DNA from 3 places in the Micromonospora sp. NPDC005205 genome. Region 3 is predicted to be linked to each of the others. Evidence: riboswitches for the same ligand, from Rfam matches in the RefSeq annotation. Region 3 holds a riboswitch; each other region holds the start of a gene.
The links. A riboswitch is a leader RNA that binds a small molecule or an ion and turns the genes downstream of it on or off. The one in region 3 is predicted to bind cyclic di-AMP.

Region 1: linked by a shared signal. The riboswitch ahead of ABZU43_RS15100 (C39 family peptidase) and the one ahead of ABZU43_RS24430 (hypothetical protein) in region 3 are both predicted to bind cyclic di-AMP.
Region 2: linked by a shared signal. The riboswitch ahead of ABZU43_RS03745 (hypothetical protein) and the one ahead of ABZU43_RS24430 (hypothetical protein) in region 3 are both predicted to bind cyclic di-AMP.

Annotation. Positions count from the first base shown of each region.
Region 1 covers NZ_JBEXHV010000007.1:19,978-30,547, forward strand. Annotated here, with positions in the region: gene ABZU43_RS15085 (acyltransferase) at 1-322, shown strand, start outside; gene ABZU43_RS15090 (hypothetical protein) at 416-898, shown strand; gene ABZU43_RS15095 (hypothetical protein) at 1,032-1,802, shown strand; cyclic di-AMP (ydaO/yuaA leader) riboswitch at 2,087-2,227, shown strand; gene ABZU43_RS15100 (C39 family peptidase) at 2,460-3,308, shown strand; gene ABZU43_RS15105 (alpha/beta fold hydrolase) at 3,432-4,178, shown strand; gene ABZU43_RS15110 (hypothetical protein) at 4,234-5,532, shown strand; gene ABZU43_RS15115 (CDP-glycerol glycerophosphotransferase family protein) at 5,564-7,252, opposite strand; gene ABZU43_RS15120 (bifunctional cytidylyltransferase/SDR family oxidoreductase) at 7,286-8,803, opposite strand; gene ABZU43_RS15125 (ABC transporter ATP-binding protein) at 8,950-9,726, opposite strand; gene ABZU43_RS15130 (ABC transporter permease) at 9,761-10,570, opposite strand, start outside.
Region 2 covers NZ_JBEXHV010000001.1:777,967-788,536, forward strand. Annotated here, with positions in the region: gene ABZU43_RS03735 (MarR family winged helix-turn-helix transcriptional regulator) at 2-337, opposite strand; gene ABZU43_RS03740 (carbonic anhydrase) at 564-1,289, shown strand; gene ABZU43_RS03745 (hypothetical protein) at 1,346-2,365, opposite strand; cyclic di-AMP (ydaO/yuaA leader) riboswitch at 2,370-2,500, opposite strand; gene ABZU43_RS03750 (YibE/F family protein) at 2,667-4,043, opposite strand; gene ABZU43_RS03755 (copper-translocating P-type ATPase) at 4,460-6,424, shown strand; gene ABZU43_RS03760 (metal-sensitive transcriptional regulator) at 6,431-6,727, opposite strand; gene ABZU43_RS03765 (copper ion binding protein) at 6,822-7,031, shown strand; gene ABZU43_RS03770 (hypothetical protein) at 7,045-7,992, shown strand; gene ABZU43_RS03775 (heavy metal translocating P-type ATPase) at 8,005-10,251, shown strand; gene ABZU43_RS03780 (CsbD family protein) at 10,335-10,508, shown strand.
Region 3 covers NZ_JBEXHV010000015.1:36,909-47,478, reverse strand. Annotated here, with positions in the region: gene ABZU43_RS24440 (AAA family ATPase) at 1-817, shown strand, start outside; gene ABZU43_RS24435 (cation diffusion facilitator family transporter) at 924-1,841, shown strand; cyclic di-AMP (ydaO/yuaA leader) riboswitch at 1,960-2,091, shown strand; gene ABZU43_RS24430 (hypothetical protein) at 2,148-3,161, shown strand; gene ABZU43_RS24425 (hypothetical protein) at 3,303-3,803, shown strand; gene ABZU43_RS24420 (SRPBCC family protein) at 3,928-4,392, opposite strand; gene ABZU43_RS24415 (PfkB family carbohydrate kinase) at 4,584-5,561, shown strand; gene ABZU43_RS24410 (5'/3'-nucleotidase SurE) at 5,558-6,385, shown strand; gene ABZU43_RS24405 (STAS domain-containing protein) at 6,404-6,766, opposite strand; gene ABZU43_RS24400 (hypothetical protein) at 7,153-7,293, shown strand; gene ABZU43_RS24395 (hypothetical protein) at 7,463-7,858, shown strand; gene ABZU43_RS24390 (BON domain-containing protein) at 8,504-9,190, shown strand; gene ABZU43_RS24385 (redoxin domain-containing protein) at 9,287-9,784, shown strand; gene ABZU43_RS24380 (DsbA family protein) at 9,781-10,329, shown strand; gene ABZU43_RS24375 (LuxR C-terminal-related transcriptional regulator) at 10,335-10,570, opposite strand, start outside.

The sequences.
Region 1 (10,570 bases), on a different contig from region 3:
CGTGCTGGTGATGACGAGCGTGCTGCGGTGGAGCGGAACCTGGGGGATCGGCTTCGGAGGCTGGCGTGGCCCGGCCGTGGTGCTCGGTTTCCTGGCGGTGAACCTGATCCTCGCCGGGTTGCTGCACCGCTTCGTCGAAACTCCGATGATGCGCCGGCTCGCGCCGCGCCGCGCGGCCCGTCCAGCGCCCGTCCCGCGACAACGCCCGGCCGGCGACGACGACGCGCGAGACCCCGCGAGCACCGCCCGCGGCGAGGTCGACGGACCCGCCGACGAGGCCGGTCAGGCTGGCGGTCGATCAGCCTACGTCGACCTGCGCTGACGGCGTCCACCCTGGTCAAAGGGGGTCGGCGCGGCGTGATCCGACACGCCCGTGGTCGATGCGCACGGGTTGGCGCGACGGTAGCGTGGGGACGTGCTTCCGGTCGCGTTCACCTGTCCGCTGTGGTGGGTGGCGCGCTGGGCGACTCGGGTGCTGACCAGCCTCGCCGTCGTCGCGGCCCTGGCGCTCGGCGCAGGCCCGGCCACGGCCGCCACGTCGACGCCTGGCACGGGGCCCACGTCGAGCGTGGTGCCGACCACTGTCGCCGGCTCGCTGGCGGCCTCCTGCCGACACGCCGCGCCAACGGAGTCAACCGTCATCTACGCCGGCCGTGCGCCGGGCGACGCTGGTGCCGACGCCACCGGCTCGGGGGCACTTGGCGCGGCCCGTCCGGCCGCAGCGAAGGCCACCGAGGAGTCGGTCCCGACCTGGTCGGTCGACGCGCCGGTGGCGCTCCCCGGCGATCAGGGCACCATCGCGGCCGGCGTGCTGCCGGCCAGGGCGGCCGAATCTGACCGGCTGCCCCTCGTCGCCAGTGCGAGCGGTCGGGCTTCCCGGGCCCCACCCGGGCGCTGAGCCACCGGGACGACCGTCCCGCCGCCGCGCCCTGTCGACCCACCCGCTCCCTGACCCGCCGACCCGTGGCCCGCCGTGGCCCGCTGGTCGGCGCGGCTTTCCATCGCACTGCTCTCTCCCCGAGGTGCCGACCATGGAGACCGTCGTCTTCTACCAGTTCGTGACCGAGGTGCCGCGGGCCGCCGCCATCTGGTCGACGCTGTTCCTGCTGACGCTGGGCCTGCTCACCGTGCTGGCCGCCCGCCCCGAACGGGCCCGGCCGACCGGCGATCCGGTCCCGGCCGGGCTCACCGCTCAGGAGCTGGCCGACGCCGAGGCCGTCGACAGGCGCCGCTACGCCGAGGAGGTGGCCGTTGCCGCGGCCCGCGCGGCCACCACCGCCCAGCGGCGGCGTGCCGCCTGGCTGGCCGCTCAGGAACAGCTGGAGCAGGCCTGGATCGGGTACGACGAGGCGGACGCCGCCGCGCGTCGCTTCGCTGGCGCGGGGGCACTGCCCACCCCGCAGACCCCACACACCCCCGCCGAGTACGCCGCCCGGGAACGCTATCTGCACCGGGCGGCGATGGCGGCGTACTGGCGGGGCGACCTGACCATGGCGCAGCTCGGCGACGTGTTCGGGCACCGGCGCGGTTGGGATCCCCGGCGACACCCGGTCGAGCAGGAGGTGCTGATCAGCCGGGTGATCCGGGATGCGCGGTCGACCGACTACCAGGTGGCCGCCGACCGTGAGCGGGTCGCCTGGCGCGACGCGGAGTTGGCCGCCGAGTCGGCTCGTGCCCTCGCCGAGGAGGCGTACGCGGCGGCGGCCCGGCTCCGCCCGAGCGTGGTCCCCGCGCGCCGCACGGTCGCCGGGACGTTGCGTCCCGCCGTCGTGGCACTGTGGCGCCCGGCCCGGGTGGGTTGAGCCCAATCCGTTATGTGAGGCCGGTCACCCATTCGGGAAATCGGACGTCCGACGCGATCGACGGGATTGTTCCCGCGATTGTGGCCGCGTTCTTTACGGCCTGTCCGGTTGTCGCCCCTAGGCGTCGCCGTAACTGGTTGTCCCATCGAGTCACATCATCGGCATTACGCGCAGAAATTGTGGCGCCAATTGGGGTTTACGCAGGTGAACCTGGCTTGGCAGGGCGTTGAGACGCCAGTAGTGTCGTCCCGTCCGGTGCGGTAACCGATCGCAAGACGCGACGCCGCATCGACCCGCTTAATCGTGATCTACGAACCGGGGACCCACCAGTAAGTCCGGGGTGAATCCGCGAGCCACGGCCCGCGGTAGGGCGTCTTCCCGCCCGAATCCGTCAGCTAACCCGGTAGGCGGTGTCGGAAGGAGTCCCATCCTCGTGCAGCACCTTTCCACCCCTCGGTTGTTCCCTCGCCTCCACGGCGCGGCGGTGCACCCGCTCAATCGTCGCGTGACGGTGAGCTGACCCCCCGGGTCATCGCCTTTCCCGCCCGGCCGATCCGGGCGTTCCCCTGAGCGGTTCACACCCGCGGACCACGGTCCGCGCGCTGGCGCCTGCCCGGATGCCGGTCCGGCCCCGGTGTGCCGCTCTCCCCCCGATCCGTGGAGGACCCCGTGAAGCACACCCTGCAGCGTCAGCTCCGTCGCCTCGCCACCGAGCGCCCGTACCAGATCGTCGCCGCCTCCGCCGCAGCCCTCGCTATCGCCACCACCACCGGCGCCCTGCTCACCACTGCTGACGACGCCCCGGCCGGCCAGCGCACCGCGACCACCGTCGCCGAGATGCGCAGCGACGTCGCCGCCTCCCGCAGTGAGGCCCGGGACGCGTCCCCCTCTGCCAGCGCCGCGCCGACCACGGCCGCCCCGGCCACCAGCGCCGCGTCGCCCGCTGCCAAGGCCAAGAGCAACCCCGACCTCACCCGTAAGCCGACGCCGCCGAAGCCTCCCGCGACGAAGGTGCTCGACTACGACTACGAGGCGCAGAACACCTACTACAACTGCGGCCCGGCGGCCACCCGGAACGCGCTCAGCGCCGCGGGCATCGACCGCACGCAGGAGGAGCTCGGCGCCGAACTGGGCACCACCGAGATGGGCACCAACTCGGCCGAGGACACCACCCGGGTGCTCAACGCCGAGGTGAAGGGCTCCCCGTACCGGACCCGGATGTTCCCCGGCACGCCCAGCCCGGCCCAGATGGACCGGCTCCAGGCTGACGTGGTGAAGGCCGTCACCGACGGCCGGGGCGTGGTGGCCAACGTCGTCGGGGACGCCGTCGACACCGACGGCGGGTGGCACTCCTACGGCGGTGGGCACTACATCGCCGTGGTGGGCTACAAGGACAACGGTCGCACCGTGCGGATCGCCGACTCGGCGAACCCGGCCGACCCGTCGTACTGGATCACCACGATCGACCTGGCCAACTGGATCACCAGCCGGGGCTACTCCGCCTGACCCGGGCACCCTGACCGCCGCGGGCGCCGTCTCCCACAAGGAGCCGGCGTCCGCGGCGTTTGTCCGCCCGGCCCGCCATCGACGGCCCTCGTACCCGACCGTGAACCGTGGGAGACTGCGGCCGTGGTGGATGAAACGGGTGGTCACACCGGCCGCGGGCCGGTCCTGCTGCTGCTGCACGGGATGGGAACGACCGGGGACGTGTGGTTGCCCTGGGCCCCGTACCTTGAGCAGCACTGGCCCGGGCGGTGGCTGGCACCGGACCTCGCCGGCCACGGCTGGGCGTCGCCGCTGCCGTCGTACTCCTTCGCGGGCTTCGCTCAGCAGATCGCGCGGGCCCTCGTCCCCGACGACCGGCTGGTCGTGCTCGGGCACTCGCTGGGTGGGGTGGTCGGCCTGGCGCTGGCCGCCCGCGACGCCGGAACGCCGGTGGATGCCGTGGTCGGGCTGGGCATCAAGGCACTCTGGTCACCCGCCGAGCTGAGCCGCGCCGCCGAGCTCGCCGCCCGACCGGTGAGCTGGTTCGCCACCCGCACCGAGGCGGCTCGCCGCTACCTGCGGGTCGCCGGGCTCACCGGTCTGGTCCCGCCGGACCACCCGGTGGTGGAAGCCGGGCTGCGCCAGGTCGACGGCCGGTGGCGCCTCGCCATGGACCCCGCGGCCTTCGCCGTCGGCGAGCCCGATCTGGCCGCGCTGCTGGCGGCGACCGACGTGCCGGTGGTGCTGGCGCGCGGGGAGAGCGACCCGATGGTCACCGACGAACAGCTCAAGGAGTACGGCGTACCGGTCGCCACGCTGCCCGGTCTCGGACACAACGCGCACGTGGAGGACCCGGCGGCGGTACTGGCGCTGCTGGACCCGTACCGCTGAGGTGCGGTGAATACCGGTCGTGTGACAGCACCCTGCGACGTACGCTTCCGCGTCGATGCCTATCACTGAATCGACACTGCTCGTCAGCGTGAGCCTCAACGTCGTCGACACCCGCCTCGACGACGCGGTGCGTCGCTGCCAACCACTCGCCGCGACGCTCGACGCGCACAACCTTGAGGTGGCTCGGACCGACCCCGACGGTGCCCGCACGGGGGTGAACGTGGAGCTGACGCTCCTACCGCCCCCGCCCCCGCCCGCCGCCGCCGACGGCCAGAAGGCTGCGCACCAACTGGCTGCGCCCCTGCTGAGCCGCTTCGGGTGGGTGAACGTCGATCTGGAGGTGGGGGAGTCGGGGCGCGGCCATCCGACGCTCTTCGCGTCCGGTTCGGAGCGGACCAGGGACGGAATGACGCCGCTCAGCGTGTCCGTCCTCGCCGTGGCCGACAACGCCGACGACGCTCTGGGCCTGCCGGGAGGTGCGCCCGCCGCAGAGGCCACCGCTGCTGTCCGGCGGCTGCCCGTGGTGGCCGCCGAGGACGATGTCGTGGTGCGGGTGCGCGCCTGCCTGGAGGCCCCGAATCTCGATGCGGCGCTGACCAGCTGCCTTCCGCTGCTCGGACGGCCCGACGTGTGGTCCGCCGTCGTCCAGCCGCGGGCGGCCGAGATCGACGGGGTTTGGGAGCTGACCCTGCTCCTCGTGCTGCGGCCGGTCGGTGTGTCGCCGCGCGCACCTTTCGGACGGGCGGTGGCCGCTCTGGCGACGGAGTTCGGGCTGTCGGCGACGGAGTTGCGCATGCACCCGGTCAGGTCGTGGTCGATGGGCGTGCTGGAGGCGAGCCGCCCGCCCACGGCAGCGCCGACGGTCCAGGCTCTGTATCTGCGCGCGGGCGCTGACCCGTGCGACCCGCTCCCGGTGGACCACCCGGTGGAGACCCGGGAGATGGTGCTCCGGGGCCAGGACGGGAACGAAGTGGACGCTGTCGAGTTGTTGAACGCGATCGAGGAAGCATTGCGAGACGAGGTGCAGCTCGGGCTGGTGGTCGACGTCGTCGGTCCGGTTACGGACGCCGCAGCCGTCGTGCAGCGGCTGTTCTGGCTTGACGGCGAGGACATCGATTCGATCACAAGCGAAGTCCTCGCCGACGGACGACAGCGGATCGTGGCGAGCCTCGGGTCGACGTTCACCGCTGCGGAGGAAGCGGTGCGGGTCACCGTCGCGTCAACGGAGCTGCACCCGTGGGAGCGATCGGTGCCCGGGTCGCTCGACGGTCCCGCGACAGCCGAGTGGAAAGCGCCGGCTGGCACGTCCGGAGTCGTACGGGTGGAGGTGACCGCCGGGCGCCGGTCGGGCTGAGCTGGCCTCCTGCCTGACCCGACAGCCCGGCTCAGGCGAGGGGGGAGAGCTGTGGCGTGTGCTCGGCCGCCGGGTCGTCCGTCGCCGCCAGCTCCCGGCGGGCGGCGGCCAGGAACGCCTCGGCGTACGACTCGGCCGGGAAGTCACCCAGGTAGCGGCGGCGGGTGGCCCAGCGGGCCTCGGCCAGCGGGTCGGTGTCCAGCAGGGCGGTCAGCACGTCGTCCACGTTGGACATGTCCCGACGTAGCACGTAACCCGACCCGGCCAGCGGGAACCGCTCCACGAACCGGTCGCCCTCGTCGCCCATGTCGGTGACCGCGTACGGCTTGCCGGAGTAGAGGAAGTCCGAGATCACTCCGGACACGTCGGAGACCAGCGCGTCGGCGGAGTTGACGCACTCGGTCAGGCTCAGCTCCCGAGCCGCCGCGCCGACCACGTGCTGGCGGCCGGTGCGGGCCCGGTCGGCGACGAGCAGCTCGGTCAGGCGGCCCAGTTGCCGGGCCGAGGCCGGGTTCTGCGTGGTGTACGGGTGGGCTCGCAGGATCACCGTCGCGCCGCGTTCCAACAGTCGGCGCAGCAGGCTTTCGGCCACCGGTAGCGAGCAGTAGTCGGCGTCGGCGTGGTGCCCGGTCCAGGTCGGCGTGTAGAGCACCGTCGGGTGCGCCAATCCTCTTGCGGGCTCCGGGCGTACCTCGATCGACTCGACCTGTGGACGACCCACCACCACGAACTTGTCGGCCGGGATCTGCACTCCGGCGCGGGCGTACCTGTCGATCGCCGCCTGCCCGGCCACGAAGATCCGGTCGAAGATCCCCGACACCGGGTTGGCGCTCGGCGCCTTGTCGCTGTCGCCGTGGTGCAGCTGAATGTGGGTGAGCTGGGTGAAGCGGACGCAGTGGCTGTTCTTCGCACCGTGGTTGACGTAGAACGCCGCCCGCAGGCTCGGCACCAATGCCTGGTCCATCGCCCCCAGGGTGGGGCAGTAGACCACCGGCGCGTCGGTGGCCGCCGCGATCGGGGCCAGGAACTCCGGCTCACGCAGCACGACCAGGAACGGTCGGCCGATCCGTTCCAGGTACGGCAGCCACATGGTGACCTGGTATTCCGAGCCCGGAGGCGCGGAGAAGTAGAGCAGGAACTCCGGCTGGTGCCGGCGCAGCGCGGCGGCCACCGACCCGCCACCGGCGCGTGGCCTGAACCGTCGCCGGGCCAGGTCCAGCGCGACCGCACCGGCGCCCGCTCCGACCAGCAGGCTGGCGGCCAGTGCCACACCGGCCGGCAGGGCGAGCGCGGCGGCGAGCGCCAGGGCGGCGAGCAGCCCGAGCAGGGCCGTGCCGAGCCGATCGGCGATCAGCGCCGTCCAGGCGCGTACCGGCAGGTTGGCCGTCCGGATCTCCAGACCGCCGGCGGTGCGCAGCGGCCCCACCAGCAGCACCAGACCCAGCAGTACCAGCCCGGTGGCGACCAGCGCGAGGTCGAGCCCGTCGTCCAGCCGCCGGGAGTAACCGACCAGGATCGCCGCGGCGATCAACGCCGTCTCCGCCACCAGGTCGGCGCCGGGCCGGATCCGCTGCTCGGCGGCCGAGGCGGCCAGCGCGGCGACTGCCAACGCCAGCCCCCAGCCGGTGGCGCCGGTCAAAGCCAGCACGACGAAGGCCAGCACGGCCAACCCGGTGGTCAGGCACCGGGCGGCCAGCTTTCGGACCAGGTCGCCGCGCATGTCGCTCCGTTCGTGGTTCCGCAGCCGTCGGCGTCAGTTGGCGGACGTCGCGCCGGCCGGTGCCTCGACCCGACCCGGCCCGGACTGCGCCGGCACGCTCGGCGTGGGCCCGTCACCGGGTGCCCGGCGTACGTCGATCACCTGACCGGTCAGGTCGGAGATCAGCACGTCCAGCGACGACTGGGCGACGGCCTCAGCGGCGAGCAGGGTGTGCTCCGGCTCCTCGCCGAAGGCCCGCGTCCGCATCGGGGTGGCGGTGCGCTCCGGGTTGATGCAGTTGACGCGGACGCCCACGTCGGCCCACTCGTCGGCGAGCGCCTGGGTGAGGTTGACCAGGGCGGCCTTGGTGGCCGAGTAGAGCGCGTAGCGGGCCCGGCCTCGGGTGTAGGAGCTGGAGGTGTAGAGCAGCAACTGGCCCTTGGTCTGCTGGAGGTACGGGAGGGCCTGGCGCGCGATGGTCACCGGGCCGACGAAGTTGACCTGGAGCAGCCTGTCCATGGTCTCCTCGTCCATCTCGGCGAGGGCGCCCTTCTCCAGGATGCCGGCGGTGACCACCACGTGGTCGATCCGGCCGGTGGCCTGGAAGGCGGTCGTCAGCGCGGCCTCGACGTCCTCGGCCCGCTCCACGTGGGTGCCCGTGCTGGAACGGCTGAACGGGAAGACCTGGGCGCCATAGCGACGGGCCAGCTCGGTCAACTCGTGACCGATGCCGTAACTGCCGCCGAACACCACGATGGTCCGGCCGGTCAGCTCCTCGCTGTAGCTGCGGTGGTCGGTCAGCCGGGGGGCCTGCGCGGCGGCGAGCTGGAAGAGCTTGTCCGCCAGGTGCACGTCGACCGGGTGGGTGACCTTGATGTTCTCGTCCGAACCGTCGATCACCTTGATCGGGGTGCCGGGAAGGTAGCGCAGCACCACGCCGCAGTCGTCGGTGGCGGCGAAGTCCCTGTCGTCCTCGGCGAGCTGGTACGCCGCCCGGATCGTGGGGGAGCGGAACGCCTGCGGGGTCTGACCACGGCGCAGCCGGGAGCGCACCGGGATGTCGGTGATGCAGTCGTTCTCGTCGACCTGGATGATCGTGTCTGCGGAGGGGATGGCCACGTCCACGGCGTCGTAGCTCCAGAGCGCGTTGACGCACTCGCGCACGATCCGGCCGCTGAGCAGCGGGCGTACCGCGTCGTGGAAGAGGATGTTGCAGTCTTCCGGGCCGACCGCGTCCAGGGCGATCCGGGTGGTGGCGTTGCGGGTGTCACCGCCCTCGATCACCTTGGTGACCTTGCGCAGGCCGGCCTTCTCGACGATCTGCTGGGCGTCCTCGACGTGGCCGGTGGCCATCAGCACGATGATCTCGTCGATCTCCGGTGCCGCCTCGAAGACCGTCAGGGTGTGCTCGATGATCGGCTTACCGGCGATCTTCAGCAGCTGCTTCGGGATGCCGAGGCCCAGCCGGGTCCCGGTGCCGCCGGCCAGAACCACCGCCACTGTCCGCGAGGGCCGCCACGGCGTCGGGGTTCCCGCTTCGGCGTCCGGGCCAGGGGTCTGGTCCTGCGTCATTGCCGGATCCTCACTCTCAGGGATGCGTTAAGGGAAGGTTCCGCCCGAGCGGCGACGGAATGAACCTTAACGCGCGGACCGCGTCGCCCCAACGCGGGCGACGCGGTCCTCAGGTGCCGTGTCGATGCCGGACGTTCGCCGGAACTCTACTTGCTGTTCGCGTACGCCTCGTACGCCCGGATGACCTCGTCGGTGGGGCCGTCCATCCGGATGACACCCGATTCCAGCCAGATCGTCCGTTCGCAGGTGTCCCGGACGGAGGAGAGCTGGTGGCTGACCAGGAACACCGTCCCTGCGCCCTCCCGCAGCTCCCGCACCCGCTGCTCGCTGCGCCTGCGGAAGCCCTTGTCGCCGGTGGCGAGCGCCTCGTCGATGAGCAGCACGTCGTGCTTCTTGGCGGCGGCGATGGAGAACCGCAGCCGGGCCGCCATGCCCGACGAGTACGTCCGCATCGGCAGGCTGGCGAAGTCACCCCGCTCGTTGATCCCGGAGAAGTCGATGATCCCCGCGGCCTGCTTGGCCACGTCGTCGGGGTGCATGCCCATGGCCAGGCACCCGAGGACGACGTTGCGCTCCCCGGAGAGGTCGTTGAGCAGGGCGGCGTTGACGCCCAGCAGCGACGGCTGACCCTGGGTGTGGATGGCGCCCCGGTTCACCGGCAGCAGACCGGCGATGGCCCGCAGGATGGTGGACTTGCCGGAGCCGTTGCTGCCGATCAGCCCGATCGCCTCACCCCGGTACGCGGTGAACGAGATGCCCTTGACCGCGTGCACCTCCCGGACGTTCGGCGCATGGGTGCGCTTGACCAGCCGGCGCAGCGCGGCAACCGGCGTGGTGCCACCGGCGGCCCCCTGGTGCACCCGGTAGATGATGTGCGCGTCGTCCACGACCACTGTCGGGATGCGCTCCTGGGTCCGGGTCATCGTCGCGCTCGCCTCGATGGGGGCGTCGAAGTGCTCAACCACGGCCGTACTCCTGTTCGCCGCGCCAGAAGTAGATGAAACCGCCGATGCCGGCCACCAGCGCCCAACCGGCGCCGACCAGCCAGAGCTGGGTCAGCGACTCGTTGAGCAGCGGTGCCTCCTCGAGCAGCGCGTAGCGCGCCAGCTCGATGTAGACGAGCAGCGGGTTGTACTGCACGAGGGTCGTCGCCCAGCCGGGCAGCCGGTCGAAGAGGGTGACGCTGTAGAGGACGCCGGAGCCGTACATCCAGGTCCGCATGATGAACGGCATGACCTGCTTCAGGTCGCTCGACTTGGAGCCCAGCCGGGCCACCAGCAGCACGACGCCGGCGTTGAACACCGCCTGCAGCAGCAGGGCCGGCACCAGCAGCAACCATTCCCAGGTGAGCGGTTCGCCGGTGGCGAGCACGATGCCGACCAGGACCACCATCGAGGCCAGCAGTTGCTGGAACTGGGTGATCGTCGTGGACAGCGGCAGGCTCGCCCGGGGGAAGTGCAGCGCCCGGATCAGCCCCAGGTTGCTGCTGATCGACTGGGTGCCGGCCAGGACCGCGCTCTGGGTGAAGTTGAAGATGAACAACCCGGTGGTCAGGTAGGCGATGAAGTTCGGGATGCTGTTCTGTGCGAGCACCACCCCGAAGATCAGGTAGTAGACCGCCGCGTTGGTCAGCGGGGTGAGCACCTGCCAGAGCTGACCCAGCTTGGCGTTGCTGTACGAGGCGACGAGCTTGGCATTGGCGTACGCGGCGATGAAGTGCCGGTAGGCCCAGAGTCGGCGGCTGTACTCGACGAGGCTGGGACGCTC
Region 2 (10,570 bases), on a different contig from region 3:
GTCAGGCCCGGGGCTCCGCCTTCGCTGTGGACGCGTCGGCGAACAGCGCGAGCAGGTCGCCGACCTGCCGGTCGGCCTCGGCTGGGTGCCGGAACCGGCCGGCCGGGTTGAGGGTGTATTCGTTGCGTCGTCCGACCCGGGTGCGGTGCAGGTAACCGTCCGCCTCCAGGTCGGCGACGATCGCCTGCGCGGCCCGTTCGGTCACCCCGACCTCGGCTGCGACGTCACGCAGCCGGGCGGTCGGATCGCGGGCGATGGCCAGCAGGACGTGCCCGTGATTGGTGAGGAACGTCCAGTTCCGCCCACTGCCGGTGTCGCCTGTCACCGTGCTCGCCATCGTGTGACCGCCCTTCCGGATGTCCGTCTGCCCTCGCGAGAGTCTGGTCCGCCCCGCCCCGGGAAGGTTGCCCAGGGTATGGCCGGAGTCAACGTATGAAATCTAAATCACGCATACCTTGACGCATCTTACGGTGCGTGTGACGGTGGAGCACGAGCCAGCGCCCGCCGCCCGGCCGGCGGAGAGCCGGTTTGACCAGGTCAGATGCGTCGAGACGAGGTGCGGGATGAGTCATACCGGGAGCTCCGGCGGTCAGCCGGGTCCGCAGCGGATTACCGACGGGGCCACCGCGCTCAGTGAGCCGACCCGGGCGTACGCGGAACTGGTCGCCGGCAACCGGCGCTTCGTCGATGGCGCCCCACGCCACCCCAACCAGGATGCCGGGCACCGGGCCGCGGTGGCCGACGGGCAACACCCGTTCGCGGTGATCGTCGGCTGCTCCGACTCGCGACTGGCTGCCGAGATCATCTTCGACCGGGGGCTGGGCGACCTGTTCGTGGTTCGCACCGCCGGGCACACCGCCGGCCCCGAGGTGCTCGGCAGCGTCGAGTACGCGGTGACAGTGCTCGGCACCCCGCTGGTGGTGGTGCTCGGTCACGACTCCTGCGGTGCGGTGCAGGCCGCCCGGGAGTCCGCCGCGACCGGTACCGCGCCGAGTGGCCATCTGCGCGCCGTGGTCGACGCCGTGCTGCCCAGCCTGCGCCGGGCCGCGGACGAGGGCGTGGACGACATCGACGGCATCGTCGACATCCACATCGCACAGACCGTCGAGACGCTGCTCGGGCAGTCGCCCGTGCTGGCCGACGAGGTGGCGCGGGGGCGGTGCGCGGTGGTGGGCGTGTCCTACCGACTGGCAGCCGGAGCGGTACGCCCGGTGGCCGCCGTTCCGGCCGGCTTCACGACGTTGACGACTCCGGCCTCGACCGACCCGGCCGCGCCTGCCACCGTCTGACGCGACGAGGGCCGCTCCGCGTTACGCGGAACGGCCCTCGACGGGGATCGTGCGGGTCAGAGCAGCGACATGTGGACGTGGTCGGTGTGGTTCGACGGCCCGCTGTACGAACTCCAGCCGGTGGCCGGGAACCAGATCTGCCGGTTCCAGATCACGTAGTAGATGCCGAGCCGGTCGGCGTTACGGATGAGGAACGCGGCGACGTTGTTGCCGTACGTCCGGGTGTCGTTGTTGTGCCACGGGGAGAACCCGCTCTTCTGTAGCGACCAGTCGCAGGCGCGGCCCTTCGGGTGCTCCCACGGCCCGCCGGGGCGGTAGCAGCCGACGAACCGGTTGAAGCCGGCCGCCTTGACCTCCTTGTACGCGTGCAGCGTGCGCGGCGTGATGCAGCCGGAGGTGGTGGGGTCGTTCTCGCTGCACGACTGGGCCTTCCAGTCACCGTCGGCAGTGCGACCCGGGCCGATCTTCGCGACCTTGGAGGTGGCATCCACCAGGCCGCCGGTGAAACCCTTGCCGCCGACGAGGGAGAGCGCCTTGTCGGCCTCGCTCTTGCGCTTCGCCATCAGGGCGGTCTGCTTCTGCTGCTCGCGCACCTCGGTGTCGAGGGCCAGCTTGGCCTGCTCGGCGCGGGCCTTCACCTCGTTGACCTCGGAGAGCTTCTTCTCGTTGACCATGTTGATCTCGTCGAGCAGCCCGGCGCGCTGGACGAACGAGTCGGGCGCGTCGCTCTCCAGCAGCATCGCGACCGCGCCGATCCGGCCGGTCCGGTACGCCTGTGCGGCGATCTGCCCGACCTGCGGGGCCAACGCGTCCAGTTCGGCCTTGGCCCGGTTGACCTCCGCCGCCAACTCGCTCTGCCGCTTCTTGGACTTGTCCAGCTTGGACTTCGCGGCGGAGTAGTCACGGTTGGCCTGCTCGATGACGTCGTTGAGCAGCTTGGGCTCGCCGTCCTCCTCGTGCCCGGACGGTGTGGGGTTCGTCGGGGCGGCGTGCGCCGGGAACGGCCCGGCGAACACGGTCAGTGCGGCGATCACGGCCACCACGGGTGTCAACCAGCGGCGTAGGGGTGCCGTCACAATGTTCCCTTCCGTCGACCGCCGACCGGGTTAGCTGACGGGTTCGGGGCGGAAGTGGCCCCTACCGCTGATGCGGATTCACCCCAGGTACCTGGGTCCCCGGCTCGCCGGTTGGCGATTGGGCGGTGGCACCGCAGACGCCGCTTCGCGCCTTCATCGGTAACCGGCAGCGAGGTTACCCGAGAGTCGACCGGCTGAGCTACGCCTGGATGCCGACCAAAAGCGTCATTTCGCCATAGCGTTGAGTGACCAGTGACGGGGTTCTCAGGGTGGATGCCCGATCTGGTCACGCTGAGGAGTGTCACCATGCCGTATCCGTGCTCCTGTTCGACTTCGGCCACCGGTCGGTGGCCTCGGGTGGGGGTGCGGTCCGCGTCCGGTCCGGTTCGTCGGAGCCGGCCGTTCGCGGTGAGCTGAGTGCGGCCAGTGCCTCGCTGCGGTCCGGCTGGGGCCGGGGCTGGGGCGCGGGAGCGTCGGTGGGCGCTGAGGCGTCGCTGCGCCCGGCGGCGGTGACCACCGCGGCCAGCCCGGTGGTCAGCGGCACGGCGGCGATCAGACCGAGGGTGGCGACCGCGCTGCGGACGATCTCCTGCGCGAGGAACTCACTGGTGAGGATCTGCCCGATCGGCCGCGAGTCGGCGGTGAGCAGGAGCAGCAGGGGCAGTGACGCACCCGCGTACGCCAGCACGATGGTGTTGACAGTGGAGGCGATGTGCGCGCGGCCGACCCGGGTGGCGGCACGGTAGAGCTGCAACCGGGTCAGCCCGGGGTTGGCGTTCGCCAGTTCGGTGACGGTGGCCGCCTGGGTGACCGTCACGTCGTCGAGTACCCCGAGTGACCCGATGATGATTCCGGCGAGCAGCAGTCCGTGCAGGTCCACGTCGCCCTGGAACATCGACAGGGTGGTGGCGTCCTCGCTGCCGAAGCCGGTGAGGTGGGTCGCGGCGGTGGCGATGGTGGCGAGCACGCCGGTCAGGACCAGGCTGCCCAGGGTGCCGAGCACCGCGACCGAGGTCTGTGCGGTGACCCCGTGGGTCAGATAGAGCACCACGAACATGATCAGGGCCGCGCCGACCACCGCCACCAGCAGCGGTGACCTGCCGGCGCTGATGCCCGGCAGCACGAAGGTGAGCAGGATGGCGAAGCTGGCGGCCAGCCCGGCGAGCGCGGCCAGACCTCGCCACCGACCGAACGCGACGATCGCGGCCGCGAAGATCACCGCCAGCCACACCATCGGGGTGCCGCGTTGGTGCTCGGCGATGTTCCAGTTGCTGGTGGCGGGATCGGTCGGGTCGGCCAGCTCGACCAGGACCACCTCGTCGCCGACCTCGACCCGGGGTGCGCCGGGCCCGTCGGGCACCGGAGTCCGTACCTGCTGGCCGGCGGTCGGCCCGTCGTCCACCCGCACGTCGACAGTGCCGCACCGCCCATCGCCGACCCTCGGTGTGCCCTCGGGGACCGACGGCGCCGGCGGGCACGGCTCGCTCACCACCCGTGTGACAGTGCCGGGGTAGCGCGGCACGTCGGCACCACCATCGGTCTGCGGTGACCCGCCGCGCGGCCAGAGCAGCACCGCGGCCAGCACGGTGGCGACGAAGAGGGGTACCACAGTCACGACGAGGATCCGTCGCACCCGAGGCGGGGCGGACGGAGCGGGGTGAGTGTGGTCGGCGGCCAAGGTGAGACTCCCAACGATCCGGTGCGGGATACGGGTCAGCGGGCCGGGCGGTTCACCGTTGCGGTGGAAACGCGGCGGACGGCGGGGCGGATCGCTGCCTGATGACCGCTTGATCACGGACGGTCAGTGCTCGGCCCGGTCGGCCGAGGGCACCGCCACGACGTGGCGGCGCCGGTGCCCGACTGTGCAGCGGCATTCGGAGGGCCATCGGGGGAGATGCTAGCCAGCCCCTCCGAGGGTTGCAGGTCGCGGCGGAGTGTCGGGCGGCCGAACCGCTCGCGCGGCGGTCTCCGGGGCGGCATGTTGGAGCCATGCCCGCTCCGTCACCGTCCGGCCCCGACCGACCGCGACACGCCGAACCCGTGCCACACGACAAGCATTCCGGGCACGACAAGCACGCCGGACACGATCCGGCGATGTTTCGCCGCCGGTTCTGGGTCTGCCTGGTGTTGACCATCCCGGTGGTGCTGACGAGTCATCTCGTGTCGGGTCGGCTGGGCCTGAGCGGGGACGTCGTCCCCGGTCAGGGCTGGGTGGGCCCGGTGCTCGGCTCGGTGGTGTTCTGGTGGGGCGGTTGGCCGTTCCTGGTTGGCGCGGTTCGAGAGGTCCGGGACCGGGCGCCCGGGATGATGCTGCTGGTCGCGATGGCGATCACCGTCGCGTACGCCGCGTCCCTGGCGACCAGCGTCGGCGTCTTCGACCTGGACTTCTGGTGGGAGTTGGCCGCGCTGGTCACCATCATGCTGCTCGGGCACTGGCAGGAGATGAAGGCCATCGGACAGGCCCGGGGAGCGCTGGCGGCGCTGGCCGCGCTGTTGCCGGACGAGGCCGAACGGGTGCCGGCGGACGGGCGGGTCGAGGCCGTGCCGGTGACGGGCCTGCGGATCGGCGACGTGGTGCTGGTCCGGCCGGGAGGCCGGGTGCCGGCGGACGGCCGTGTCGTCGAGGGCGGCGCTGAGCTGGACGAATCGATGATCACCGGGGAGTCGCGGCCGGTCGTCCGGACGACTGGCGACCGGGTGGTGGCCGGCACCGTCGCCACCGACTCGGCGATCCGGGTGCGCGTCGAGGCGTTGGGTGAGCAGACCGCCCTCGCCGGCATCCAGCGGATGGTCGCCCAGGCCCAGGCTTCCGGTGGACGGGCCCAACTGTTGGCCGACCGGTTCGCCGCCGCGCTGTTCTACCTGGCCACCGGCACCGCCGTGCTGACCGTGCTGGTCTGGACCGCGCTCGGTCAGCCCGACGAGGCGGTGGTCCGTGCGGTCACCGTCCTGGTGATCGCCTGCCCGCACGCGCTGGGTCTCGCCATCCCGCTGGTCGTCGCGCTCTCCACCGCGCTCGCTGCACGGTCCGGGATTCTGGTCAAGGACCGGTTGGCCCTGGAGCGGATGCGGACCGTCGGCGCCGTGCTCTTCGACAAGACCGGCACGCTGACCCGAGGCGAGCACGGGGTGACCGACCTGGCGACGGCGTCCGGCGTCGAGCGGAGCGAGGTGCTGCGGATCGCGGCCGGTGTCGAGTCGGATAGCGAACATCCGTTGGCCCGGGCGATAGTGGCGGCGGCCGGCCGCGGCGGCCCGGCCCGGGCAGCCGGGTTCCGGTCGCTGCCGGGCCGCGGTGTGAAGGCGACAATCGACGGTACGGAGTACGCGGTGGGCGGGCCGGCGCTGCTGCGCGAACTGGGCGTTTCGCTCCCGGCGGAGCTGGAGGCCGCGACCGGGCGGTGGTCGGCGCGGGGTGCCGCGGTGTTGCACCTGGTGCGGCTGCCCGACGCCGTGCTCGGTGCGTTCGCGTTGACCGACGAGGTGCGTCCGGAGGCCCGGCGCGCTGTCGACGAGTTGCGTGCCGAGGGTGTCCGGACCATCGCCATGATCACCGGTGACGCCCGGCCGGTGGCCGAGGCGGTCGCCGCCGACCTCGGCTTCCGGCCCGGCGTCGACGAGGTCTTCGCCGAGGTGCTGCCGGCCGAGAAGGACGATCGGGTGGCCGAGCTCCAGCGGCGGGGGTTGGTGGTGGCGATGGTCGGTGACGGGGTGAACGACGCGCCTGCGCTGGCCCGGGCGGACGTGGGCATCGCGATCGGCGCGGGCACCGATGTGGCCATCGAGTCCGCCGGGGTGGTGCTGGCATCCTCGGACCCGCGCGGGGTGGGGGCCGTGGTGCGGCTGTCCCGGGCGTCGTACCGGAAGATGCGACAGAACCTGGCCTGGGCGGCCGGCTACAACGTGGTGGCGCTGCCGCTGGCCGCCGGGGTGCTGGCCTGGGCGGGTGTGGCGTTGAGCCCGGCGGTGGCCGCGGTGCTGATGTCGGCGTCGACGATCGTGGTGGCGCTCAACGCTCAGTTGCTGCGCCGGGTCCGTCTCGATCCCGCGCCGGACTGAGCGCGGTCAGCCGCGCTTCATGAGCCGGCCGACCGCCGCCATCATCTCGGTGGCCATCTCGTCGGCCCGACCCTCGGCGGCGCCCTCGTGCATGCAGTGCCGGGCGTGCCCGTCGAGCAGCCCGAGGGCCACCTTGTCGAGGGCGGCCTGGATGGCGGAGATCTGGGTGAGCACGTCGATGCAGTAGCGGTCGTCGTCGACCATCTTCTCGATGCCCCGGACCTGCCCCTCGACGCGGCGGAGCCGCGCGAGCAGCTGGTCCTTGCTGGCGGTGTATCCGCGGATCGGGGTGGGTGCGGTCATACCGACCAGGATAGCGTACCCCCAGGGGGTATGGTACGGTCGGTTCTGTTGAGATACCCCCACCGGGTACCGGTACCACGAAGGAGACGATCCAATGGTCGACACGACGTACCAGGTGCAGGGCATGACCTGCGGGCACTGCGTCAGCGCGGTGAGCGCCGAGGTCGGCGCCATCGCGGGTGTGCGTGACGTCCAGGTCGACCTCGCCGCCGGCCGGGTCACCGTCAGCAGCGACCAGCCGCTGGACACCGCCGTCGTCCGGGCCGCTGTCGACGAGGCCGGTTACGACCTCGTCGACGCGTGATCGGCGGGTCGGCGTGCGTACCGTGACGAAACTGGCCGGGTTCGCCGTTGGCCTGGCGGCGGTCTTCGGCGCCGCCTACGGGATCGGCCGGGTCGTCGACCCCGCCCCGGTCGCCGAGAGCCGGCACGACGATGCCACCACCCCGACGGCGGACGAGCGGGGCGGGACGGGCGATCGGCTGCCCGGCGGCTTGCTCGTCTCCGAACGTGGCTACACCCTCGAACCGATCGACGCCCCGGCCGACGAGTTCGCCTTCCGGATCGCCGGCCCGGACGGCCGCCCGGTCACCCGGTACGACGTGGCGCACGACAGGCAGATGCACCTGATCGTCGCCCGTCGGGACCTCTCCGGCTTCCGCCACGTCCACCCCGAGCTGGCCGCGGACGGCACCTGGCGGGTCGACACCCCGCTGGCCGGCCCCGGGCAGTGGCGGGCGTTCGCCGACTTCACCCCTACCGGGGGCGAGTCGCTGACCCTGGGCATGGACGTGACAGTCCCCGGCGAGCTGACCGAACGGCCGTTGCCCGCCCCGACGACCAGCACCACGGTCGACGGCTACACGGTCACCCTGACCGGTGCGCCGCAGCCCGGTCGGACGTCGTCGCTGACCCTGACCGTCAGCCGGGACGGGCAGCCGGTCACCGACCTGGAGCCCTACCTGGGCGCGTACGGGCACCTGGTGGCACTGCGTCGGGGCGATCTGGCCTACCTGCACGTGCACCCGGACGGGACACCCGGCGACGGGCGCACCCGGCCCGGTCCGGCCGTCACCTTCCTCGCCGAGGTGCCATCGGTCGGCAGCTACCGGCTCTACCTCGACTTCCAACACGGCGGGAGGGTGCACACCGCCGAGTTCACAGTGGTCGCCGGCGCTGCCCCGACCGGAGACGCCCCCAAACCGAGCGGGCCCGCACCGACCGGCGGGGCCGACCACGGCACCCCCGGGCACGGACACGACTGACGGGACCAGACGATGACCACCACCAGCAGACCGCTGCCCGAGGCGCCGAACCGGATCGAACTGGCGATCAGCGGGATGACCTGCGCCGCGTGCGCCGCCCGCATCGAGAAGAAGCTCAACCGGATGGACGGGGTGAGCGCCACCGTCAACTACGCCACCGAGAAGGCGACAGTCCGGTACGCCGACGGCGTCACGCCCGACGACCTGATCGGGACAGTGCAGAAGACCGGTTACACAGCGGCGCTGCCAGCCCCGCCCAGCGCGGAACCCCCGGTGGACCCGTTGCGGGGGCCCCGTACCCGGCTCTGGGTGTCGGTGGCCCTGAGCGTGCCGGTGGTCCTGCTGGCCATGGTCCCGGCCTGGCAGTTCGACTACTGGCAGTGGCTGTCGCTGACCCTGGCCGCCCCGGTGGTGGTCTGGGGCGGGCTGCCGTTCCACCGGGCCGCCTGGACCAACCTGCGGCACGGCGCGGCCACAATGGACACACTGGTGTCGCTCGGCACGTTGGCCGCGTTCGGCTGGTCGCTCTGGGCGCTCTTCCTCGGTGACGCGGGGATGCCCGGGATGACGCACCCGTTCCGCTTCGACATCGTCCGGAGCGACGGCGCCGGCAACATCTACCTGGAGGCGGCCGCCGGGGTCACCGTGTTCATCCTGGCCGGTCGCTACTTCGAGGCCCGGTCCAAGCGAACTGCCGGCGCCGCCCTACGCGCCCTGCTCGATCTCGGCGCCAAGGACGTGACGGTGCTGCGTGACGGCGTGGAGAGCCTGATCCCGGTGGACCGGCTCGCCGTCGGTGACCGGTTCGTGGTCCGCCCCGGGGAGAAGATCGCCACCGACGGGGTGGTCGACGAGGGCACCTCCGCCGTCGACGCCAGCATGCTCACCGGTGAGTCGGTGCCGGTCGAGGTCGCCCCGGGTGACGGCGTGGTCGGCGCAACGATCAACGCGGGTGGGCGGCTGATCGTCACCGCCACCCGGGTCGGGGCGGACACCCAGCTCGCCCGGATGGCCGACCTGGTGGAGCAGGCGCAGAGCGGCAAGGCGGCGGTGCAGCGGCTGGCGGACCGGATCTCCGGGGTCTTCGTGCCGATCGTCATCACCCTCGCCGTCGGCACGCTCGGCTGGTGGCTCGGCACCGGGGCCGGCCCGACCGCCGCGTTCACCGCCGCCGTGGCCGTGCTGATCATCGCCTGTCCGTGCGCGCTCGGCCTGGCCACCCCGACCGCGCTGCTGGTCGGCACCGGTCGGGGCGCCCAGCTCGGTGTGCTGATCAAGGGCCCGGAGGTGCTGGAGTCGACACGTCGGGTGGACACCGTGGTGCTCGACAAGACCGGCACCGTGACGACCGGCCGGATGACGCTGGTGGATGTGGTGCCGGCGAGCGGCGTGGACCGGGCCGAGCTGCTCCGGCTCGCCGGGGCGGTGGAGGCCGCCTCCGAGCACCCGATCGCCCGTGCGGTAGCGGCCGCTGCCACCGAGGCGGGCGCGTTGCCCCCGGTGAGCGCCTTCGGCAACCTCGAAGGGCTGGGGGTGAGCGGCACCGTCGACGGGCGGGCCGTGCTGGTCGGCCGGGTCCGGCTGCTGCGCGAGCGTGAGATCGACGTACCCCCGGAGGTCGAGTGGGCGGTGCGCGACGCCGAGGCCGCCGGCCGTACGCCGATCGTCGCCGGCTGGGACGGCCAGGCCCGGGGCGTGCTCACTGTCGCCGACGTGGTCCGGCCGACCAGCCGGGCGGCGGTGGCCCGGCTGCGCGGGCTGGGGCTGACTCCGGTCCTGCTGACCGGGGACAACACCACTGTGGCTCGCGCGGTCGCCACCGAGGTGGGCGTCGACGAGGTGATCGCCGAGGTGCTGCCGGCCGGGAAGGTCGACGTGATCAAGCGGCTCCAGGCCGAGGGGCGGTCGGTGGCGATGGTCGGTGACGGGGTCAACGACGCCCCGGCGCTGGCCCAGGCCGACCTGGGGCTGGCCATGGGCACCGGCGCGGACGTGGCGATCGAGGCGGCCGACCTCACCCTCGTCCGGGGCGACCTGGACGCCGCGGTGGACGCCATCCGGTTGTCCCGCCGCACGCTCGGCATCATCCGGGGCAACCTGTTCTGGGCGTTCGGCTACAACGTGGCGGCCCTGCCGTTGGCCGCCGCCGGGCTGCTCAACCCGATGATCGCCGGTGCCACGATGGCGCTGTCATCGGTCTTCGTGGTGGCCAACAGCCTGCGCCTGCGTCGCTTCCGGTCGGCCGCTGCCGATCTGTGACGACGGTAATGATTGGGCCGGTGACGACGGGGGTACCTCTGTGGTTGTAGCGAAGCTTGCAATGCTTGCAATGGAGGTTGGCAATGGGATTCGACGACAAGATCAACAACGCCACCGAGGACGCGACCGGCAAGCTGAAGGAAGGCGCCGGTCGGGCCACCGACAACGAGCAGCTGGAGGCGGAGGGTCGCGCTGACCAGTCCACCGCCAAGCTCAAGCAGGCGGGCGAGAAGATCAAGGACGCCTTCAAGAGCTGACGTACGACGTAACCCGCACGCCGGGCCGGTGATCATCACCGGCCCGGCGTGCTGTGTGTCCG
Region 3 (10,570 bases):
GCTGACCATCGCCGACGTGGCACTGCTGGACGAGTTGGACGCGCTGCTCGGCAAGCCCGCGCAGCCGGCCCGCGCGCGACGCGACCCGTTCCAGCTCGCCGGCGGCGTCCGTGAGCTGAGCACCCTCGGTGAACGGCAACGGGCCGCCCGCGCGGCGGCCCGGGAGCGCCCGGAGGACTACCGGGACTACGCGCACGTGGTGGTGGACGAGGCACAGGACGTCTCACCGATGCAGTGGCGGATGATCGGTCGACGCGGCCGACTGGCCTCCTGGACCGTGGTGGGCGACCCCGCGCAGACCGCGTGGACCGGCGATCCGGAGGAGCTGACCCGGGCCCGCGACCAGGCGCTGGGCCGGCGTAAGCGACACGACTTCACGCTCACCACCAACTACCGGAACTCGGCGGAGATCTTCGCGGTGGCGGCGGCGGAGATCCGGCGGCTCTACCCGGACCTGCCGCTGCCGACCGCCGTCCGCTCCACCGGGGTCGAGCCGGTGGAGCTGGTGGTGCCCCCGACGGGCTTGGAGACCGCGACCGTGGAGGCCGCCGCCGGCCTGCTGGCCGAGGTGGAGGGCACGGTCGGGGTGATCACGCCGGTCCCCCGCCGGGACGAGGTCGCCGGTTGGCTGGGCGCGCTCGGCGCGCCCAGGTTGCAGGTGGTGACCAGCCTGGAGGCCAAGGGCATGGAGTACGACGGGGTGGTGCTGGTCGCCCCGAGCGAGATCCGGGCGGATCCGGGCGCCGGGGTGCGCACCCTGTACGTGGCGCTCTCCCGGGCCACCCAGCGTCTCACCACCATCGACCCGACCGGCTGACGTGTGCGGACTGCCGCCGGCGGAACGCCCTGCCCGTACACTTGCATACATAGCGATGTGAGCATACATTTGACCGGGTCCCGACCAGCAGCGGAAGGTGGTTCTCGTGGGCGCAGGTCATGACCACCACCATGGGTCCGTCGCCAATGCCGCACACCAGCACCGAGGTCGACTCTGGGCGGCGTTCGGGTTGCTCGCCACCCTGATGGTGGTCGAAGCGGTGGTCGCACTGCACACCGGCTCGCTCGCCCTGCTCTCCGACGCCGGGCACATGTTCACCGACGTGCTCGGCATCGGGATGGCGCTCGCCGCCATCACGGCGACCCGGCGGGCCACCGGCGACCCGCAGCGCACCTTCGGGCTCTACCGGCTCGAGGTGCTCGCCGCGCTGGCCAACGCCGTTCTGCTCTCCGGCGTCGCGATCTACGTGGTGGTCGAGGCGATCCGCCGCTTCGGTGACCCGCATGAGGTCATCGCCGGCCCGATGCTCGTGGTGGCCGTGCTCGGCCTGCTCGCGAACATTGCCGCATTCGCGCTGCTGCGCGCCGGAGCCAAGGAGAGCATCAACCTCCAGGGCGCCTACCTGGAGGTGCTCGGTGACCTGCTCGGCTCGGTCGGCGTCATCGGCGCGGCGCTGCTCATCACCGTCACCGACTGGTGGTGGGCCGACCCTCTGGTCGCGGTCGCCATCGGCGTGTTCATCCTGCCGCGCACCTGGCGGCTGGCCCGCGCCGCCATCCGCATCCTGGTGCAGGCCGCCCCGGAGCACCTCCAGGTGACCGCCGTGCACGACCGGCTCGCCGCCGTCCCCGGTGTCGTCGAGGTGCACGACCTGCACGTCTGGACGCTCACCTCGGGCATGGAGGTGGCCTCCGCCCACCTGACCATGGCACCGGGCGCGGAGGTCGGCGCGGTGCTCACCGCAGCACGTACGGCCCTGCACGACGACTTCCGCATCGAACACGCGACCTTGCAGATCGAGCCTGGCGCCGCTTCTGGAGCCTGCGGCTCCATCGAATGGTGACCGGTTCGTCGATTTCCGTGGTGACGCACGCACCGTCCGTCACATCGGCTGCAGCGGCCCCACCCGCACCGGTAGGCTCGGTCCCGGCCGTCACCAGGCGGCGCCCTCCCGGCGCCGGTGGCGGTCGCCGCCTAATCGCCCACCTGGGCGAACCGGGGAACCATGTTCCTGGGGTGTATCCGCGTCAGCGGTAGGGATCTTCCGTCCCGAACCCGTCAGCTAACCCGGTCGGCGGCTGACGGAAGGACATGCGCAGTGGCACCAGCACGACCACCCGCCGCCCGACTGGCGGCCCTGATCGTCGCGATGTTCGCCCTCGGCGTCGCGCTTCCGGCCGGCACCGCCTCGGCCGCTCCCCCGACCGGCCTGCGAGCCGCCGCACCCGACTCCGACGAGGAGGGCGGCACCCCGGCGTTGCGGGCCCAGCTCGATGCGGCCAGCAAGGGCTACCTGGACGCGAAGCGCGCCCTGGACACCTCAGTGCAACGGCAGAAGCAGCTCGGCACCCAGTTGGAGACCATCGAGGTCGAGATCGACCAGCGCAACGGCAAGGTCGGCGAGATCGCCGAGGTCGCCTACCGCACCGGCCGGCTCGGTGCGGTGTCGGCGCTGCTCAACAGCAACACCCCGGAAGGCTTCATGGACCGGGCGGCCGCGCTGGACGCGGTGGCGGCCAACGAGGACCGGGTGCTGCGCGACCTGCTGGACACCAAGGACAAGGCCAACCGCACCCGGGTCGCCCTGGACGGCGAGATCAACGAACAGCGCAAGCAGGTCGCGGTGATGGCCAAGCGCAAGGAGCAGGCCGAACGGGCCCTGACCGTGGCCACCACGCCCAAGCCGCAGACCACCGCCGACGCCGGCTCCAACCGCGGCACCTCCAGCGCCAACGCGAAGGCCGCACCACGCAACTCCGACGGCTCCTGGCCCTCCGAGTCGTGCAGCGTCAACGACCCCACGCCGGCCAACGGCTGCATCACCCCGCGCACCCTGCACGCGCTCAACCAGGCCAAGGCCGCGGGATTCACCCGGTACGTCTCGTGCCACCGCCCCAGCGGCTCGGGTGAACACCCGAAGGGCCGGGCCTGCGACTTCGCGGCGCAGAAGAACGGCTTCGGCGGCGACGCCACCGGCGGCGACAAGACGTACGGCAACAACCTGGCCGCGTACTTCATCCGCAACGCGGACCGGCTCGCCGTGCTCTACGTGATCTGGTACAGGCAGATCTGGCTGCCCAGCAGCGGGTGGAAGTCGTACAGCGGGGCGGGCGGCGACCCGTCCAGCGACCACACCAACCACGTACACCTGTCGGTCTACTGACCCACTCGTCGTGATGCCTGTGAGCCACTGGATGGCTCACAGGCATCACGTGCGTCAGGGGCCGGGCTACGTCACCGGGCGTACCCCTGATGTCGTCGCTCGTCGGACGACCCGGCCGTGGCCGGCGGGCAGCATCGCGGTATGCCTCGGATCCGACCCACCACCCGCAAGGCGCTGCTCACCCTGCACCTCGTCACCTCGCTCGGCTGGCTCGGCGCCGACCTGGTGCTGCTCACCCTCGGCGTCGCCGTTCAGCGGGGTGCCGATCCGGCAGTGGTCTATCCGGTCACGGCCTTGGTCGGCACGGTGCTGTTCGCGCCGCTGAGCGTCCTGGTGTGGTTGATCGGAGTCGCCAGCTCGCTGCTCACCCCGTGGGGCCTGCTGCGCCACCGGTGGGTGCTGGTCAAGCTCGTGCTCACCACGGTGATGGTCGGGCTGGTGCTGTTCCTGCTCACCCCGACTCTGCGTCACGCCGGAGCGGTCGGCGCCGCTCTGCCCGCCCGCGATCGCGCCGACCTGGTCATCGCACCGGCCGTGTCGACCAGCCTGATGGTCATCGCGACAGTGCTCTCCACCTACAAGCCGTGGGGCCGACGTCCCACCACCCGCCCGACCCGCAACAGCGCGCCAACCCCGACCTAACGCACCCCACGGCCCGCCCCGCACACCCCGCACGCCCGCGATCTTGCAGTTACTGCGCCGACATATGGGTTCATCCCACTGATATCGACAGCCGAAACTGCAAGATCGGCGCGCCAGGGGCGGGTCAGGGGGGCGGGGTGTTGTTGGTGCGGTCCAGGGCGGCGCCCAGTCGGGTGGCGAGGGCGAGGTGAGCGGCCTGGGCCTGGCGGAACGCGTAGCGGAACAGGGGCCTCGGCGCGGTCAGGGTGATCTCGACGTCGATGCGGGTCAGGCCGTCCGGCTCGGCGCGTAGTCGGGTGTGGTTCCGCACCGTGGTGGCCGGCCACTGGCGGGCCACCATGACGATCTCGTCGGCCTCGCTGATCAGCACGTCCGCGTGGTAGGTGGTCCGGAAGCGCAGCGGACCGGCCGCCAACCGGTCGTTGATCGTGTAGCTCGCCTGGGCACCGGGCCGGGGCGGTACCCGGCGAACCCGCACGATCAGCGGATGCAGCTCGCCCTGCCGGGTCAGGTCGCTGAGCAACGCTGCCGCCTCGGCGGGTGAGCACCGGGCCTGGACGGTGTAGCTGAAGGTATCGCTGCTGAGCACACCGTCTCCCGCCGTCGTCTGGTCGCCCGATCGTCCCGTACCGATGTCTGGCTGGCAACGCCCCACGGACCCTCAGCGCCGCGCCGGACCGGGCCGATGCGACGACCTGCCACCACCTGCGCCATTAAGGTCGGTTAGTACGAAATCTTCCGAAGGTGCCGGAGGGCGGCCAGCATGAACGGCGACGACCGATGAGTGGGCACGTGATGGTCTTCGCGCCCACCCCACAGCTGACGGTGATGGTGGACCAGCCCAACGACCACCCCGAGCTGCACCTGCACCCCGGCGGGCAGGGTGTCTGGCAGGCCCGGATGGTGCTCTCCCTCGGAGTCGACGTGGTGCTCTGCGCCGCCCTCGGCGGTGAGATCGGCCAGGTGCTGGAGCCACTGCTGGTCAGCGAGGGTGTGGACCTCAAGGTGGTGGTCCGTGACTCCGGCAGCGGCGGGTACGTGCACGATCGCCGCGACGGCTCCCGACAGGAGATCGCCGACGTGCCCGGACAGCCGCTGAGTCGGCACGAGATCGACGAGCTGTACAACCTCGCCCTCGGCGAGGGCCTACGGGCCTCGGTGAGCATCCTCAGTGGGCCGAACGAACCGTGGCTCGTACCGGCCGACCTGTACCGACGCTTCGCCGCCGACCTCGGCGCGAACGGTGCTCGGGTGGTGGTCGACCTCTCCGGCGATCACCTCGCTTCGGTGCTGGAGAGCGGGGTGTTCTTCCTCAAGGTCAGTCACGAGGAGTTGATCCGCGACGGCCGCGCCCGCAGCGACGACACCGAGGAGCTGACCCGGGCCCTGTACGAGTTGCACGCGGGCGGCGCCGAGACGGTGGTGGTGAGCCGCGCCGACCAGCCGGCGTTGGCGCTCATCGACGGGGAACTGTTCCAGGTCGAGATGCCCCGGCTGGAGGCCGCCGACCCACGCGGCGCGGGCGACTCGATGACGGCCGGAGTGGCCGCCGTCGTGGCCAGGGGCGGCGACATTCGGACCGCCATCCGCACCGGCGCCGCCGCCGGCGCGCTGAACGTGACCCGGCACGGCCTGGGCACCGGGCGCCTGGACTCGATCACCGGCCTGGTGGACCGGGTCCGGCTGGTGCCGGCGGACAGCCGTCAACAGGAGCGGACCACCCCGGACGAGTTGGCCGGCCGGGTGGTCGAGCGATGACCCTGCGGGTGTTGATCACCAACGACGACGGGGTCGCCGCGCCGGGCATCCAGGCGCTGGCCTGGGCAGCCAGGCGGCGGGGCCTGGACGTCGTCGTGGCCGCCCCGATGGAGGAGGCGAGCGGCACCAGCGCCGCGATGAGCGCCGTGGAGCGCGACGGGCGGGTCGTCGTGAACGACCATCCGCTGCCGGACCTGGCGGGGGTGCCGACGTACGGGGTCGCCGGGTCGCCGGGCTTCATCACGCTGATCGCCCTGCACGGGGCGTTCGGACCACCGCCGGCGGTGGTGCTCTCGGGCGTCAACCGGGGCGCCAACGCCGGCCGGGCGGTGCTGCACTCCGGGACCGTGGGCGCCGCGTTCACCGCCGCCAGCAACGGCTGCCGGGCGATGGCGGTCTCCCTGGACGTGCTCTCCGTCGGCGAGGCGACGGCCGCGAGCGGTGGCTCCGCGGTGGATGCCGCAGCCCGGATACGCGACGCCGAGAGGCACTGGGGCACCGCCGCGCGGGTCGCCCTGGACCTGCTCCCTCGCCTGACCTCCGCGCCGATGGAGAGCGTGCTCAACGTGAACACCCCGGACCTGCCGCACGGGCAGTTGCGCGGGGTGCGGCGCGGCACCCTGGCCAGCTTCGGCCAGGTGCAGATGACGGTGGCCGAATCCGGCCACGGGTTCGTCCGTACCTCGCTGGAGGAGCCGGGGCAGGCCGCACAGCCGGGCACGGACGTGGCGTTGCTGGCCGCCGGGTACGCGTCGGTGACGGCCATCCGAGCGGTCACCGAGGCGACCGACATCGACCTGACCGGTCTGGACGAGCAGCCCTGACGGGGAGACCCGGCGCGCTCAGGCGCCGGGGAGCACCTCGGGGGTGGCAGCGCCGGCGAAGTAGGGCTCCGGGGCACCGAAGAGGCCGAGCAGGCCGGTCACCCAGAGCTGCCGGTGCACGAACCGGCTCGGCTGGGTCACCACCAGCTTGACGTCGCTGACCTCAGCCGTCTGGAAGCCGGCGACCATGGCGCTGATGCCGACCGAGTCGATGAAGGTGACCAACCTCATGTTGAGTTCGATGCGCAGCGGGCGGCCCTTGGCCAGCACCTCTGCGATCGCTTCGCGCACCTCGTACGCTGTGTCGACGTCGATCTCACCCCGCGGGGCGATCTCCACGACACCACCGGACAGAACCGACTTCACGATCGACAGGCTCACGCGAGCACCTCCACCCGCCCGTCCCCCGGGCGCCTCATCAGTACGCGGGCCGCGACCGAGAGTATTCCTCTGACGGCCTCGGTCGCCACCCCTCGGGATGAGCAATTCACGGATCCGGGCCCACAAAGCCACCCATATCCGTACTTTTCAGTATCTGATTACTCAAGACTTTTCGTTATCTGACCATCGGCGATCAGTCGGGGCCGGCCCGCCGCCGAACCAGGGTAGCGGTCCGGAACCGGCGCGCCCGACATACGGCCCGTGACGTACGCCCGCCCCGTGTGCCGTCGGCGTGTCGCCCACCGTCGGCCGGCGCGGCCCGCGCCCCCGGTTGCCGACGCGCCCTAGCATCGGCCGGGACACCACCGCTACGGAGAGGATCTTCGATGATCAAGCGACTTGCCGGGCTGGCCGGCGTCGGTGTTCTGCTCGCCCTCGTCCTGGCCTGCGGTTTCGGTGGCGGAGACGACGATGACGACGATGACGACGACTTCGCCCGAGGTGTCGCCGTGTCAGCCGTGCGCTGATTCGGTGGCGTGCCGAGTTCCGGCGCGCCGGGCTACTGGTGCTGCGTGCAGCTCGGGGTTTGCGTCCGGCTGACGCGGGGCACTGCGGGATAGGCGACACCGTGACGCGCTGGAAAGACGCCGAAGTCCGAAGTGGCCGGCGGCTTCGGCACCTGAGGAGGTAACCACGATGTTCGGAACCAACCTGCTGGACCGCCGCAGCAAGCCGGAGCGGATCGCGGACCAGGCATGGGAGCACCTGCTCTCAGCGGTCAGCTACGCCGGTGACAGTGTGCGGGACACCGCCCGATCGGCCCGCCAGAACAGCAGCGACCTCGCCGACGGGGCGGGTGACCTGGTGGGCTCCGCCGCCGAGGAGGCGCGACGCCGCGCCTCGCTGGCCTTCGACGCGCTCGCCGGCCGCCAGCCGGCACTGCCCTGGACGCTCCTGATCGGCGCCGCCCTCGTCGGCGCGGCGGTCGGCTGGGCCGTCGGCTCCGCCGCGCGGGCCGCCGGCAGCCGGGACGACACGGTCGACGACGTGGAGTTCGTCGACGTCGATCGCCCCAACTCCCCCGCCGTCTGACCGACGGCACCACCATCGGCCCCGCTCGACCCCGGTCGGGCGGGGCCTGCTGTCATCTGCCCGCTCGGGTGGAACCCGGTCCGCCGGGTGCCGGACCCCTCAGGCGGCCCGGCGGACCGGTGCATCGGTGGTGATCCGGGATCCCGTCCGGATCACCTGATCGGTGGCTCGCGCCCGTGTCGGCCGCAGGTCTGGGTGGTTGTCGGCGCGGTACTCGGAGGCTGTCGGTCGGTGGCAGGCCGAAGTGGACGTCGGCGCCGGTGGAGGTCGCTGGACTGATCTGCGCAAGGGCTGTTCCTCTCGGGATCGGGCCCCGGGGGACGGGGTCGATCACCTGACTGCCGCCGTGGCCCGGGGGACGAGCACGACGACGAGACGGCTAGAGCTGCCCTGGCTCCACCACCCGACGCGACGGCTCCCGCAATCGAGGAATGCGATTACCGTAACCGAAACCAGCTCGCTTTGGAAGCGCTCCCATCATCGATGTTCGACGCGCTCCCCCACCCGCCCCGCCCAGGTCGGGCCCCTCCGTCACCCGGTCCGGGCGAGGACGGCTCACCCGGGGCGGCGGCAAGATCGCAGCACGGCGGGCCTCCGGCCGCGGCCAGCACCCGGTCCGCCATCGGAACAGCGGAGGAGGGACAGATGGCCATCGCGGAGATCAGTCGTACCGACCAGGACATCCAGTCCGCCGTGCTCGACGAGCTGACCTGGGAACCACGGGTGCAGCCGCACGAAATCGGCGTCACCGTCGCCGAGGGCGTCGTCACCCTGACCGGCCGCGTGGACAGCTACGCCAAGAAGTGGGCCGCCGAACGAGCCACCCACCGGGTCGCCTCGGTCCGGGCGGTCGCGAACGACCTGGCAGTGCAGCTCACCAACGGCACCGAGCGCGCCGACAGCGACCTGGCCGCCGCGGCCAGCCACGGGCTGGAGTGGGACGCGTTCGTACCCATCGAGAAGCTCCAGGTCACCGTCTCCGCCGGCTGGGTGACGCTGCACGGCGACGTCGAGTGGGAGTACCAACGGCGGGCGGCCGAACGCGCGGTGGCCCGGCTGACCGGCGTACGCGGGGTGAGCAACGGCATCACCGTCCGACCGGCCAGCGCGCCGGACGCCCGCAACCTGGCCGACCGGATCGTCGACGCCCTCGCCCGGGCCGGAGCGACCGAGGCCGAACGGATCAGCGTCCGGGTGCACGGCGACACCGCGATCCTCGCCGGCTTGGTGCACTCGATGCCCGAACGAGCCGAGGTCGAGCAGGTGGCCTGGTCCGCACCGGGCATCCGGGAGGTGCAGAACCACATCGCGGTCGCCCCGGTGCTGCGCTGAGCGGGCGCGGACGCCCGCTGAGCGGGCGCTGAACGGGCGGGGAACCACCCGGGGTGGGTGAGCCCGTCTCACCCACCCCGGGAGCAGCCTGGTGGCATGAGTGATCCGAACGGGCTGATCCAACCGGGACGCACCGCACCCGGTTTCACCCTGCCGGCCACCCCGGACGGGGCCCTGCTCGGGCCCGAGCAGTTCCGTGGCCAGCCGGTCGTGCTCGCCTTCTACCCCGCCGACTGGAGCCCGGTCTGCGGTGACCAGATGTCGCTCTACCAGTCGGCGGCACCCGTCTTCGCCCAGTACCGGGCGGTGGTGCTCGGCCTGTCGGTGGACGGCATCTGGTCACACCGGGCGTTCGCGGAGAGCCGGGGCATCGAGTTCCCCCTGCTGGCCGACTTCGAGCCCAAGGGCGAGGTGGCCCGCAGCTACGGCGCGTACATGCCCAACGGTGAGGCGGCCCGCGCGCTCGTGGTGCTGGACCCGGCGGGGAAGGTGACCTGGAGCTACCTGTCGCCGCCCGACGTCAACCCCGGCGCCGACGGGATCTTCGACGCGCTGGACCAACTCGCCGCCGATCGGAAGGTGATGGCCCGATGAGCACGCCACTGCAGGTCACCGCCCGACTTCGAGACCCGGTGACCACCGACGACCACATCCGGGGGCCGGCCGACGCGGCGGTGACCATCGTCGAGTACGGCGACTTCCAGTGCCAGTTCTGCGGTGCCGCGTACCCGAACCTGCACGAGTTGCTGCGGCAGCGGGCCGACACCGTACGGCTGGTCTACCGCTACTTCCCGATCGCCAACGTGCACCCGTACGCCGAACGGGCCGCCGAGACGGCCGAGGCCGCCGGGGTCCGGGGCCGGTTCTGGGAGATGCACGACTGGCTCTACGAGCATCAGGACCAGCTCGACCCGGTGCACCTCTCGCTCGGCGTCGAGCAGGTCGGCTTGCCGCCGGACGAGTTGAACGCCGAGGTGGAGAACCGTGCGCACGCGGACCGGGTGCGTCGGGACTTCGTGGGGGGCATCCGCAGCGGGGTGAACGGCACCCCGACACTGTTCGTGAACGGCATCAGGCACGACGGCGGGTACGACCTGCCCGACCTGCTGACGGCAGCGGATGCCGCCGCCAACGCCTGACCCGCTCAGATCAGACGCAGCTCGCGCGCCCGCCGGACCGCCTCGCGCCGGCGGGTCGCGTCGAGTTTGCGGTAGATGTTGCGGACGTGGGTCTTGACGGTGTTGACCGAGAGGGACAACTCGGCGGCGATCTCCACGTTGGACAGGATGCTCTGCAGGTAGCGCAGGATGGTCAGCTCCCGTTCGGTGAGCGGCTCGTCGAGCGCGCCCCCCGGCCCGGCGGTCGGCCCGACGGCGCCCT